Regions from separate parts of the Desulfosarcina variabilis str. Montpellier genome, predicted to be linked through region 1. Evidence: riboswitches for the same ligand, from Rfam matches in the RefSeq annotation. Region 1 holds a riboswitch; each other region holds the start of a gene.
The links. A riboswitch is a leader RNA that binds a small molecule or an ion and turns the genes downstream of it on or off. The one in region 1 is predicted to bind cobalamin.
Positions count from the first base shown of each region.

Region 2: another riboswitch for cobalamin. It lies ahead of cbiM (cobalt transporter CbiM); the one in region 1 lies ahead of Dvar_RS31610 (helix-turn-helix domain-containing protein).
Region 3: another riboswitch for cobalamin. It lies ahead of Dvar_RS37910 (hypothetical protein); the one in region 1 lies ahead of Dvar_RS31610 (helix-turn-helix domain-containing protein).
Region 4: another riboswitch for cobalamin. It lies ahead of Dvar_RS24365 (cobaltochelatase subunit CobN); the one in region 1 lies ahead of Dvar_RS31610 (helix-turn-helix domain-containing protein).

Region 1 covers NZ_CP159846.1:6,983,207-6,986,326, forward strand. Annotated here, with positions in the region: gene Dvar_RS31605 (TonB-dependent receptor) at 1-242, shown strand, start outside; gene Dvar_RS31610 (helix-turn-helix domain-containing protein) at 269-1,180, opposite strand; cobalamin riboswitch at 1,298-1,512, opposite strand; gene Dvar_RS31615 (cupin domain-containing protein) at 1,591-1,971, opposite strand; gene Dvar_RS31620 (trimethylamine methyltransferase family protein) at 2,319-3,120, opposite strand, start outside.
Region 2 covers NZ_CP159846.1:546,730-549,849, reverse strand. Annotated here, with positions in the region: gene Dvar_RS02505 (heavy metal translocating P-type ATPase) at 1-1,016, shown strand, start outside; cobalamin riboswitch at 1,164-1,364, shown strand; gene cbiM (cobalt transporter CbiM) at 1,559-2,254, shown strand; gene cbiQ (cobalt ECF transporter T component CbiQ) at 2,244-3,008, shown strand; gene Dvar_RS02490 (energy-coupling factor ABC transporter ATP-binding protein) at 2,984-3,120, shown strand, end outside.
Region 3 covers NZ_CP159846.1:8,396,834-8,399,953, forward strand. Annotated here, with positions in the region: gene Dvar_RS37905 (DNA-3-methyladenine glycosylase I) at 83-526, shown strand; cobalamin riboswitch at 1,164-1,371, shown strand; gene Dvar_RS37910 (hypothetical protein) at 1,483-2,520, shown strand; gene Dvar_RS37915 (4Fe-4S binding protein) at 2,517-3,120, shown strand, end outside.
Region 4 covers NZ_CP159846.1:5,394,327-5,397,446, reverse strand. Annotated here, with positions in the region: gene Dvar_RS24370 (TonB-dependent receptor plug domain-containing protein) at 1-765, shown strand, start outside; cobalamin riboswitch at 822-1,010, shown strand; gene Dvar_RS24365 (cobaltochelatase subunit CobN) at 1,119-3,120, shown strand, end outside.

The DNA.
Region 1 (3,120 bases):
CCCTGAATCCCGTGTATACGGGAAAGCGGTATTTCAACTATGCCAATACCACCGAAGAAGATGGGTTTTGGATTCTCAATGCAAGATACGCAAAACAGATCGGCGCAGCCGAATTGTACCTTGTGGCCAACAATGTTTTTGGTGAAGATGCGGTTGGCAGCGGCAGCGGTAATCCCGGTGATGAATCTCTCTATCCATTGCCGGGGTTCAATGCGATCTTTGGTTTGAATGTGCGTTTTTAGACCGCTTGCGCAGCCGATGCTTTTTTTCAAGCGCACGAGCGAAAATCCCTGGGCGGCTTTCCATAGACTTGGTGGAAACAGTGACAAAAATGGCTGGAGGAGCAGAAGCCGGCCGCATGAGCGATGTCGGTGATGGGCATGTCTGTCTGGCACAACCACTGGCTTGCCCGGCGCAGCCGCTCCCGGCGAATATATTCGAACACGGTGCAGCCATGCACCTTTTTAAACAGGCGGTTGAGTTTGGTACGATTTACGCCCGCCATCCTGGCCAGGCTGGAAAGGTTGAAATCGCGACCGATGTCCGATGCAATGTACGCCGCCAGCTCGCGCACCCGATCGTTTTCTCTGGTGCCAATCGCAGCGTTTCGATCGAGAAAAATGTCGCAGATCAGATCGATGGCATGGGCCTGGGCCAGCAGGCACTCGGTGGCACTGTTCATCCGGTTGTGGTGGATTTTCTCAAGAATCACACTTGTTGACGGTGAATTGCCGCGAATCAGGGGCACATGTCCGCGCCTGAGTCCATTGGGCAGGGCAAGATCCAGGTCGCTGCAGATACTGGCCAGCCGCTCATCACCGACTCTGACGACCAGGGCTTCCATGGTTTGATGGGCTGGTGTCTCCCGCCGAATCAGGTCACCGCCATCAACATACGCACACACCTCACCGGCATGCATTTCCACCCAGGAAGGGCAGCCGGCAATGCGGATGCGCGTGCTGCCGCGGAGCATAAAAACAAAGGCCGTGGAATGGGTTGGCGGTTCAAAACGGGAACGAAAGGGCTGGGGTGAGCATAAATAGCTCTGGGTTAAAAAAAAATCGTCATCCAGTCGCCGGCGCCGGATATACCCTTCTCCAGCATCATTTTTCAAGCGCCAGTCAAAACGTGTTCCGGGAAAAGCTGCAGCTTCAGGCTGAGTAAAGTTTTTCGTAATCATCGTGTGCCCCCCGATCGGACAAAACAAAAATCCCGGGCCCAATGTGGACCCGGGATGCCGTTTTCAATCCCGTACAGATCAATTGTAATCCGGCAAAACGATATAGTTTCCGATAGGTTTTGCCATGTGAATCATGGCAGGTCTTCTGACTTCACTCACCTTGGACAACCTTCCCATTCACTTTTTTTAAAAATGAACAGTGGCCAACACTTGCCCAAGGTTCGCCTTCTGTAAATGATCGAAAGCATGAGTGTTACAGCGGCGGATCCGTTCCCGATTCTCACGGAATTCCCTATCAAGTCCCATCGGACACCGATGATTCATCTTTCATATGTTAGGCGATGGTTTATTGAATGAAAACCAATCTGTCAAGATAATAAGATCGAATGACACCCGGACCGGGGCTGTGGTTAAAGCATCGGCTCGGAATCAATTTCTTCGTAAGCTTCGAGAACGAATCGCGGGGTACACACAACCAAAAAAACAAGATCCGTGTCTCCGGTGTTGGTAATTTTCTGGGAACTCGCAGGAGTCACCATCACCATATCCCCGGGGCCGACTGGCTGTGCTGGAAGCCCATCTATCTCAACCAGACCGCCGCCTTCGAGAATGGTATAACGCTCGGTGATACCATGCAGACGATGTAGCTGGGTCGCCATGCCGGGGGTAATCCGCGCCCGAGCAATGGAGGCGTCGGGATCATCCGGTATGTTGTACAGCTCGAGAATATAACATCCTTCGGCAAAATAAAATTCGCCGTTCGGGTTGACCTTGAAAATAGTTGACGACATAATTATCTCATTAATTTGCAATAGATGAATGGCGCATCGAATACAACAAAAAGCGTTTTTTGGCAATCATTTAGGGGTTCACAGGTTCTCCCACTCACATTACAACCGACCGCTTCGAACAACAATGTGCTTGACTTTCAACTCAGGTACCGCCAACAGTTGTTTGCCCATATACCCATTGTCTTTTGTGGAATCAACAATTTTAACGACAGCCTGAGAGGATAAGAACTTGCTCAAATGGGGCATGATTCCAAAAAGATCGCCCTTGGCGCCAAAGTGGGATTTGGAAAAATCGGCGCATAGGCATCCTTGTCAATGGCAATGATGTGGTTCGTTTTACGGCGAGCTTAAACGACAAATACCTTGCCGGGATTTTTTAGGGTATGGTCATCGTTCATGTAGTTTGGCCGGCTTCCGTTTCTCATTATGGCGTCGAAACCTTCCGGATCATAAGGCTCGATCCGAACCTCCGGTGATTGATCGGGTCCGGTCTCCTCGCACAATTCAATGTGGCGCTCGAGTTTGGTGATGGAGAACGACACCAGTTCCTTTAAAAATCCAAAGGCGTGCCGCATCTGGTGGAAGCCGTATTTTTTCATGAGGGCGTACCCGTTCACCGCGTCCTGTTCGGCGCGTATGCCGGGAGAATCCTCATTGGTGGTACATGCGCTGTGGATGGACGGCAAATCCAGCTTGCGGCAGATGGCGCTCATCAGCAGGTTAGCCACATTGTGGGAAATCAGCCCCAGATCGACCGCGTAGTTTTTCTGCAGATTGGCAATGGACGGGAGCCCCGAATGCACGCAGGTGATACCGGGGTTTACCAGCTGCGTCAGGGTCAGTCCAAACAGCGCTTCGGCGTGGGTCAGCGTCAACAGCCCGGACATGGAATAAGGGGCCGATAGCCCGGCCATTGGCATGGTGGACACATAAATGGGAAGTCCTTTGCGCACACAGGACAAAAAAGGCCTTTCCATCTCCGGCATCACATTCAGCGGGCTGTTGATCAGCGAGAACTGAACGGTGATGTTCCCGCGTTGGTTGTGAATTTCCTCGGTGCGCGCAATGCCGGCGTCGGTAACCGCGGCCACATAAAGGGGCTTCTGGCAATGGGCCACCAAAACGTCCATGACCTTGACTTCCTGCTTG
Region 2 (3,120 bases), 3.2 Mb from region 1:
GATCCGGTATGATGATCAAAGGCGGCCGCTACCTTGAAAAAATCGCCCAGGCCCGATCTTTTTTCTTTGATAAGACCGGCACCCTCACCGCCGGTAAACCGGTTATCACGACAATCCGGCCGGCGGACGGATTTACCCAAGAGAAATTATTGGCGATGGCTGCCGCCGTGGAACAGGGAAGCACCCATCCCATCGCCCATGCGATTTTGAAAAAAGCGGCCAAAATGGGACTTGAAAAGAAAAAAGCCATTGACGTGGCCGCTGTTCCCGGCTCCGGTGTCAACGCCATGGTCGACGGCAGCGTTGTATCAATGGGTGCCGGCAAAACCGACAGTGCCACAGGTGAAACCATCGTTCAGGTTACAATAGATGGAAACCATGCCGGTGAAATCGCCATGCTCGATCGCGTCCGACCCGATGTGGCAGAGACAGTGAGTCAACTCAAGGCACTGGGGGTAACCCGGATGTCCATTCTATCTGGAGATTCAAAAAACGCTGTGAAGCGAGTTGCCGATGAGATCGGCATCACCGATTACCATTACCGTTTAAAACCCGAAACAAAAATGGGAATCATTCAAAAAACGAATTCCCTTGATACGGTCTTCGTCGGCGACGGCATGAACGATGCCCCTTCCCTTAAAGCGTCGGCGGTAGGCGTTGCCATGGGCCTGCGTGGGTCTGACATGGCCCTTGCCACCGCCGACATCGTGTTGATGAAGGACCGTATCTCGCTACTGCCGTTTCTGATTCGTTTAAGCCGGAAAATGACACGAACGATCAAAATCAATGTCATCATTAGCCTGGGCATAAACCTGGTTGCCATTTGTCTTGGAATAACAGGCCTTTTATCGCCGATTATGGGAGCCGTCGCACACAACGTCGGATCGATCCTGGTCGTTATGATGTCATCGGCAATCGCTTTTACTCGGGAAACCAATTTAAATGGTCGATCCCGTTTTAGTAGTCAATCCCGCCCCGCTTTCGATGTAATTAAAAGGGCAAACAAGATGGGGTAATCATTTTTTACCTGCGCCCTTAAGCCCTGTTCCCAGCGAACAGATTGACAAAATAGACCAATTCTAATAATTAGTCGGCGAATCGATTCGGCGCTGCATCCTTAGGTGTTCAGCCCGGCTGCAGCTGCCGGATCGGCCCGAGCCCCCAAAAGGGTAATGTATTCAGGTGTTTTAACCAAAACCAACAGGGAACTCCGTGAAAATCGGAGGCGGATCCGCCGCTGTGATCCTACCCGGCAATGTCGGGAACGCCCTCGAGCATCAGGCCACTGTTTCATAAAGCTGAAATGGGAAGGCGCTCGAAAGCGCGGGAAAGTCAGAAAACCTGCCTGAATACCTACACCGGTCATAGCTTCGGGAGTTAAGTTTGCCGGCAAATCGATACAGCCTGTCCTTCTTCGTACAAGGGCTGTGTATTCGCTCATAGCGTCTTTTCTTCAAGGCATTTGCCGTTCTCACTTTCTTCCTCATAGTTTTGACTTTGTTGCGTTCGTCAATTTTGTTTATAAACATGATCAGCCCGATCAATGGAGTGAAAGATTATGCACATATCAGAAGGTGTGCTTTCGGCACCGGTTCTCTTGAGCGGCGGCGCTCTGACAGTATTAGGCACTGCTATCGGATTGAAAAAACTGGACTATGACCATATGGCCCAGGTGGGCATCCTGTCATCGGCCTTTTTCATGGCATCCCTGATCCACGTGCCCATCGGCCCTTCCAGTGTCCATCTCCTTCTCAACGGCATCGTGGGACTGCTGCTTGGATGGGGAGCCTTTCCCGCCATCCTGGTTGGATTGGCCCTGCAGGCCATGTTTTTTCAGTTTGGAGGCATTACCGTTCTCGGGGTGAACACCTTGAATGTGGCCGGTCCGGCCGTTATCTGTTACTACCTGTTCGGCAACTTAGTAAAAAAAGATTCCGGTATGGCCCTGGTCGCGGCCTTTACCTGCGGGGCATTTTCAGTCCTGCTGACTGCCCTCATGGTCGCGATTTCCCTTCTTTTTACTGAAGAACATTTTGTTGAGGTGGCCACCCTGGTGGTAACCGCCCACCTTCCCGTGATGGTAATCGAAGGCATTGTGACTGCATTTTGTATCGGATTTCTTAAAAAGGTCAAACCGGATTCACTGCCTGGATTTTCAGGTACCCCGGGCCCCGCACCACCGTATAAGGAACGTACTTTAGCTATCGGCGCAAAAAAGCCTGAATCACGAAAACGAGCAACGCATGCTAAGTGAAGCCTTTGCCCAGGGCAAGTCCATACTCCACCGCCTTGATCCACGTCTGCGGATTGTCTTTGCCACGCTGTTTTCGTTCCTCCTGGCCGTGTCCATGGGATTTCCCACGCTGCTCGCCGGCCTGACTCTGTCCGTAATCCTGGTACTGACGTCCGGACTGCCCCTAAAGGACGTCGCCAAACGGCTGACGACCATCAACATCTTCAATATTCTGCTTTTCCTCGTACTGCCCATCACCTTCGCCCCCCCCCCTGCATTTCTTCTGGGGCCAGTGGCCTGCTCCCGGGAAGGGTTGCTCCTGGCCGCCCGGATCACACTCAAATCCAATGCCATTTTGATGGTGTTTATCGCCCTGATCGCCACCATGTCCATTGCCACCCTGGGGCATGGACTGAACCGGCTGCGCATGCCCCGGAAAATCGTCTACCTGCTCTTGATCGCTTACCGCTATGTGTTCGTACTGGAACAGGAGTACCAGCGGCTTAGCACGGCCATCCGGGTCAGGGGATTTGTTCCCGGTACCAACCTGCACACCTATAAAACCTATGCCTATCTGTTCGGCATGCTCCTGGTCCGCGCCCTGGCAAGGGCCGAACGGGTCTATCAGTCCATGCTGTGCCGGGGGTTTAAAGGAAAATTCTACTGCATCCATCAGTTTTCCTTCTCCTCCACCGATCGGATCTGGGCCGGTTATCTACTGCTAACCCTGATTTTACTGGGAGGAATGGAATGGCTGATGCCGACCCTATTTTGATTGACCTCAAGGACATCTGTTTTTCCTATCCGGGCCGGGGACGCGTCCTGAACAATTTGAACTTTTGCCTGGGCAAAGAACAGCGATTGGGCCTGATCGGCCCCAACGGCTG
Region 3 (3,120 bases), 1.4 Mb from region 1:
CAAAGGCTTGACATTTTAACGGCGGCATGCACAAAAACAAGCTGTCCATTGGCCATGAGACAAATACAACGAAACCCAATAGTTGCATAAATATAGCATTCAACACGATAGGTGCCAACCTTGCCGACCGCATTTAAAATATGATTTCGATCCATGCCAGGTGGCGACCATGTCCGAGGCGGCTATCGCCAAAGCCATGATCAACCCGGCGATCGTCCGTAATCGGCTCAAGATCCGGGCTACCGTTACCAACGCCCGTGCATTTTTAAGGCTTCAGGAAAAACATGAATCCTTTGACGCGTTTATCTGGGCATTTACCGAGGGTCGGGTCATTCACAACCATTGGCGCACTGCCGACGCGGTTCCGGTGACAACCGTGCTTTCCGACACGGTCAGCAAAACCATGAAAAAAGCAGGATTCAGCTTTGCGGGCAGTACCATCTGTTACTCTTTTTTACAGGCCGCCGGGGTGGTCAACGATCACCTGGTAAGTTGCTTCCGGCATAAAGAACTCATGGTATCGTAAGGGCACGGCGCGCCGTGCCCCTACCGGCAGCCCCGGCATCGCCCGGTATTCGATTCCGCACGTCCATCGAATCAATAATATACATGCCAATGTCGAAGGGCCTTTTCTCCAACGCAGCGTCCGTCAAAGTCTGACGAACTCGTAAAATTCGGTTACTCTGTCTGTCTTTGGAAAGAACTTGACAATAAAGGGCCACCGACAATATAAGATGTTACCAGAAAATTAGAGAAATCTCACCGGCATTTCGAAAATGCCTTTCTCAAAAAGTTAGAAAAACCACCGCAATAACAACGCACGCCATGAAGGCAAATTGGTAGCACCCAGCTTTATCGACCGGTTTGCAATAACACTGCGCGATTCCGCAAAATAGCTGTGTTTGCCCCACTTTTGCAACATTGGGGTGACATCTTTTCGAACCGTCGAATAGCGACAGCTTGTCGTGATGCCTAAATTGAAACGCCGGCATCAGGGAGCCTGTTTTGAGACTTTTTCGGTCTTTAAAGGACTTGTGCGATGATCCTTCATTTAAGACTCAATGTTCGTATTGGCAATGCGAATAATTCGGCATATTACCGAGTAAAAGCTCAAAAAAACTACTTGACAACCAAAAGAAAATATCGCTATGGAGTAAAGTTCGTCTATTTTATCAATCAAAGGTGTCCATCAGGACTTAATAGGGAATCCCGTGCAAATCGGGAGTGGTCCCGCCGCTGTGACATCCATGTTTCCGCGAACGCTGGAAACAACGCTGTTGGCCAAGACGCCACTGTTCGATTATTCTCGAACGGGAAGGCGGCCAGTAGTTGGATGAAACCAGAAGACCTGCCTTTGATGAATCGGTAAAACCCAACGTGGAGGATGGTGTTTTACTCAAATATAGTTGTTCGGTTCGGGATAAAAAACGGTATCCCCGCGTTTTAACAGGCGCGGGGATTTTTTTTGGGGAGAACATTGAGATGAAAATTTGTATCGCGATTGTATTGGCCATGGCCGTTTTTATAGGTGCCCCTGACATCAGCCTTGCCGACAGCACCGTACCCATTGCTTACTGGAAACTTATGGATGAAGAGCGCTACATCCGTCGTTTTGATCTGGAACGTTTCGACTGGCGAACAATCAGAAAAATTCGCCGTCAGAACATGGATGCCGGCAAGGCGGCCAAGTTTCTGACGATCAATGCGCTGCCCCCTTCAGGCAATATCGGCGATATGCAAAAACTGGATAGGCGTTACCTGGGGCAAGCCAGCATCCTGGTACGCGATCCCAACGGAGACATCTCCCAAGTTCCTTCTATGACCACAGAAGATGACAGCGTCAGCCTTCCCAAAGACAAAAAACTTATGGGTCGATACCTACTCGGCGCCCGCATTCCCCTGGGAGAACGTGACGTGGACGCCGACGGTATCAACGAATCCGTCTTTCTTTGCGCCAAACACATAGTCGTTCATCGCAGGCATGGCGGCCGAATGGGACGCGCCTCGGTGGTTTTTTTCGACGATGGCGAGAAGATGCCCCTTGAAATCGGACCGGCCATCAATACGGCCAAATCTAAATTTGGCGGCAGCATGCAGATGCCTCACAACACCTATGAAATGATGGTCAAATACCAGGGCCGCCCCCTGCCTGGGGCAACCGTCACGGTAACCACCGAAGGCAGCCAGTGGGGGAAAACCGTTGTAACCGACAAGGCCGGCAAATTCGAAATCATGCCTACCGATGATCGATTTTCCCAGCACGAATGGCAAAATTACCTCTACACAGCGACCCACCACGATCGTGAGAAGAACACCTACTACGTCGCAACCCTGCCCACGGTTGTTTATCGGAACCAGCCTGAATGGCGATCCAAGGCCATGGGATTTGCCTTCTGGTCTATCATCGGCACCGGCGTTACGCTGCTGATGGTGGCCGGCCTGACCCGCCGACGCCGGCGCCGGGACCGTCAAGCCTTGATCGTATTTGAAAATCACAAAATTCAAAAGGATCTGCCATGAAAATATCCACCCTGCGCTGGACCATCCTGACCGCCGCCTTTGTCATCCTGCTCTTTGGCGCCTACGGCGGATTATATTTTGGTTATTTTCTGCCGACTTTTTCCTGTTGCTGGGTGCGCGCCCGGGCCGGTACCTGCTTCATGCTGACCCTGCAACGGACCCTGGGCCTGTTCACCTGGGAAAGCATGTTCATTTTACTGATTCAGTTTATCTACTTCTCGCTTTTAGTCATCATCATCGGCCGGGCCTGGTGCGGCTGGGTGTGCCCGCTGGGGTTCGTCCAGGACCTGCTCGACCGCCTGAGGCAGGCTGCCGGCCTGGGATATGTGCGTTTCTCTGAAAAACTGCGCCGCAGCCTGGCCTGGATCAAATGGGCCTTTCTCGCGGTCGCCCTACTCCTGCCTTTATGGGTGGCCTTTCCGGTGATGTGCCCGGCCGTGGCCCTGGGGCTGCAGATTCCGTTCTGCCAGCTTTGCCCGGGCAAGTATATCCTGCCGCTATGCGTGGGCAACCCGGACCGGATATCAGTCAACTATGAGAATGGCACGCATGTGGTGATGTCCATTTTAGGATTGGGTTTTTCCATCGTGGCCCTTCTCG
Region 4 (3,120 bases), 1.6 Mb from region 1:
AATTTAGGGCTGGCCTATCTGATTACCGAATCGTTAAAGGTCAGGGCCAACTACGGCCAGGCTTTTGTGATGCCCGGCGCCAATCAGCTGGCGGCGGATTACATTGACGTCTTTACCGGTGCCCAAATCCAAGGCAATCCAAATCTTTCGCCCGAAGAGAGTTCAACCTGGGAGGGCGGTATCGATTTTTACAACAGTGGCGTTTCCGTCAGTGCGACTTATTTTTATACCGATTATAAAGACAAGATCGAATACGTTTCCCTTCCGGGGGGGATCAGTTCCTGGGACAACCTGGGTGAGGCTACCATCGCCGGCATCGAGGGTGAGCTCAATATCGACGTTGGCGCAATATACAATTGGGAATTTCAACTGCGTCCGTATATCCGGTTTACCTACCTGACCCAATACGAGGATGATACGACTGGAGAAGACCTCAAATACACGCCGGATTGGAACGCTTCCTATGGGATCGACTTCACCAACTGGAAGGGGGTGAGTGTGAACTTCAACATTGCTTATACCGGACAGCAGTCGGTAGAAGACTGGGAGAATCAGGTTTGGCCCAATGATCCGGAAATCATTACCCTCGGTTCTGCAACCGTGGGCAGCCTGACGATCTCGAAGACCCTTCTCACTTCCGACCGGTGGGGATCGCTTACTCTCAAAGGAAACATCTCCAACCTATTCAACCAGGACTATGCCTACATCAGTGGATACCCCATGCCCGGACGGAGTTTTTATTTGGGATTGCGTTATGACATTTGATTGAGACACAAATCCTTAATTTTTCCTTGACCCCCAGCACAATTTTGTCTATTCAACGATGTTGTATTTATTCAGGTGCTCATAATGAACTGAAAAGGGAACCCCGTTAAAATCGGGGACGGGCCCGCCGCTGTAATCGGGGACGACCGCCGCCACTTTGCCACTGACGATAGATATTGTTGGGAAGGCGCGGCCGGGAGGGTGATCCGAGAGTCAGAAGACCTGCCTGAATGGAGTTTGGTTGGGTGCACGAGGACGGTGTAAAACCGATATAGAAATGCCGTGGGTATAAAAAGGGATATCCCCGGATCGAAGAATATCGATCCGGGGATTTTTATTTTCAGGGAGGACCGATGCACAGGTACTGGCGCCGTTTAAGTGAATATTGGTTGTGGATCATGCTGATGATACTGGTGCCGGCGGCATCCGCCCACGCTGGGCAGGTGGCGATTTTAGAAGTCGATATCAACAGTTATCAGGTTAACCAGGCCATACACAGACTCGATCTGCCCCAATCGATTCAAACCCGCTTTTTCACCCTGGCCGATCTGAATGCAGATGAGGCCGCCAAGGCATTTATTACCGGTGCGGACGTGGTTTTTGTCCATGTGATGATGTCGGCGCTGGCCAACTATATGGTCGATGAAGGTCTCATGGAAGGGCGCGTGGTATATGCGCTGAACGCGGCCGGCGACCCGGAAGACCTGTCCAGGAAAGGTTTTCGGTTTGATGAAACCATAATGGCGTACTACCACCATCAGAGTGTGGCCAACCTGGTCAGCATGGTGCGGCTGGGTGTCAAGCGGCACATCGATCCGGACGTCTCGGTAAGTCCCTTGGTAAAGCTGCCCGAGACCTGTATCCACCATCCAGACGCGGACCAGCCTTTCAACAACATCAACGATTATCAGCGCTGGCTCGAGGCACGCGACGGCTTCGATGCCGGCCATCCCCGGGTGGGCATCATGTGTTATGCCAACACCCTTAAGGAAGGACAGGTGGAGGCAATCGACGACCTGATCCGCCAGTTGGAAGGCGCCGGGTTTAGCGTGGTGCCCTGTTTCGGTCCGGTCCGGCTGGTTTTTGATAAATATTTGAAACCGGTTGACGGAAAATCCCCAGTGGACATGCTGCTGGCCTTTAGCATGAAGTTCGAATCCGGCATCAACGACGGGATCCGTGAGGCGCTGGCAAGGCTGGATATACCGGTTTTCAATGTCATCCGGCCCTTTGCTGAAACCACCGATGCGTGGCGCGAAAGCGATGTCGGTCTGGGGACCATGGAAACGGCCTGGGCCGTGGCCACGCCCGAGTTGTCCGGCAGTATCGAGCCGACGGTGCTGATCGGAAAAAAGGCCATCGTCGACCCTGAGATCGGGCGACGGCTTTTTGTTTACGAAACCATCCAGGAATCCATCGACTTCCTCATCCCGCGTCTGAAGAAGTGGGCCGTGCTGCAGAAAAAGGCCAATGCCGAGAAAAAGGTGGCCATCATTTACTACAACCACAGCCAGGGCAAACAGAATATCGCCGCGGCTTATCTCAATGTTTTCAGAAGTCTTGAGCAAATTCTGGCGCGCATGCAAAAAGAAGGCTATCGTATTGACGGCGCCGATACGCTAACCGAGAAAAAAATCCAGGATCTGGTGCTCACATCCGGCCGCAATATCGGCTCATGGGCACCGGGCGAACTGGATGCGCTGCTGGCGGCCGGCGAGGCCCAAAGCGTAAGCCTAAAGGAATATCAGACCTGGTTCGATGAACTGCCCGATGCCTTTAAAAAGCCGGTTGTCGACCAGTGGGGCGATCCGGTCGATTCAGCGATCATGACCAAGGGCGGCCGGCTGGTTTTTCCCATGGTTCGCCTGGGCAACGTGGTGCTTTTGCCCGAGCCGGCCCGGGGCTGGACCGATGATCCCATGAAGCTCTACCACGACACCACGCTTTATCCCCATCATCAATACATTGCCGCCTATCTCTGGCTGTCAAAAAAATTTTCGGCCGATGCCATGGTGCATTTGGGCACCCATGCTACCTACGAATGGTTGCCGGGCAAGCAGGCCGGTCTTGCACCCTGGGATCCGCCGGAGATCATGACCGGCAGCATTCCCAATGTTTATCCGTATATCGTGGATGATGTGGGTGAGGGGATCGAGGCTAAACGGCGCGGCCGGGGGGTGATGATTGACCATTTGACCCCGCCTATGAAAGAGGCTGACCTATACAGCGAATACAAAAAAATCCATGAGCTGTTTCACCAGTATGAAATCGCCCATAAAAACGGCAGTGAAACCGCCGCCGAATATATGCGATCGATCCACGCGCTGGTCAATGAAACCGGTATCGCCAATGATC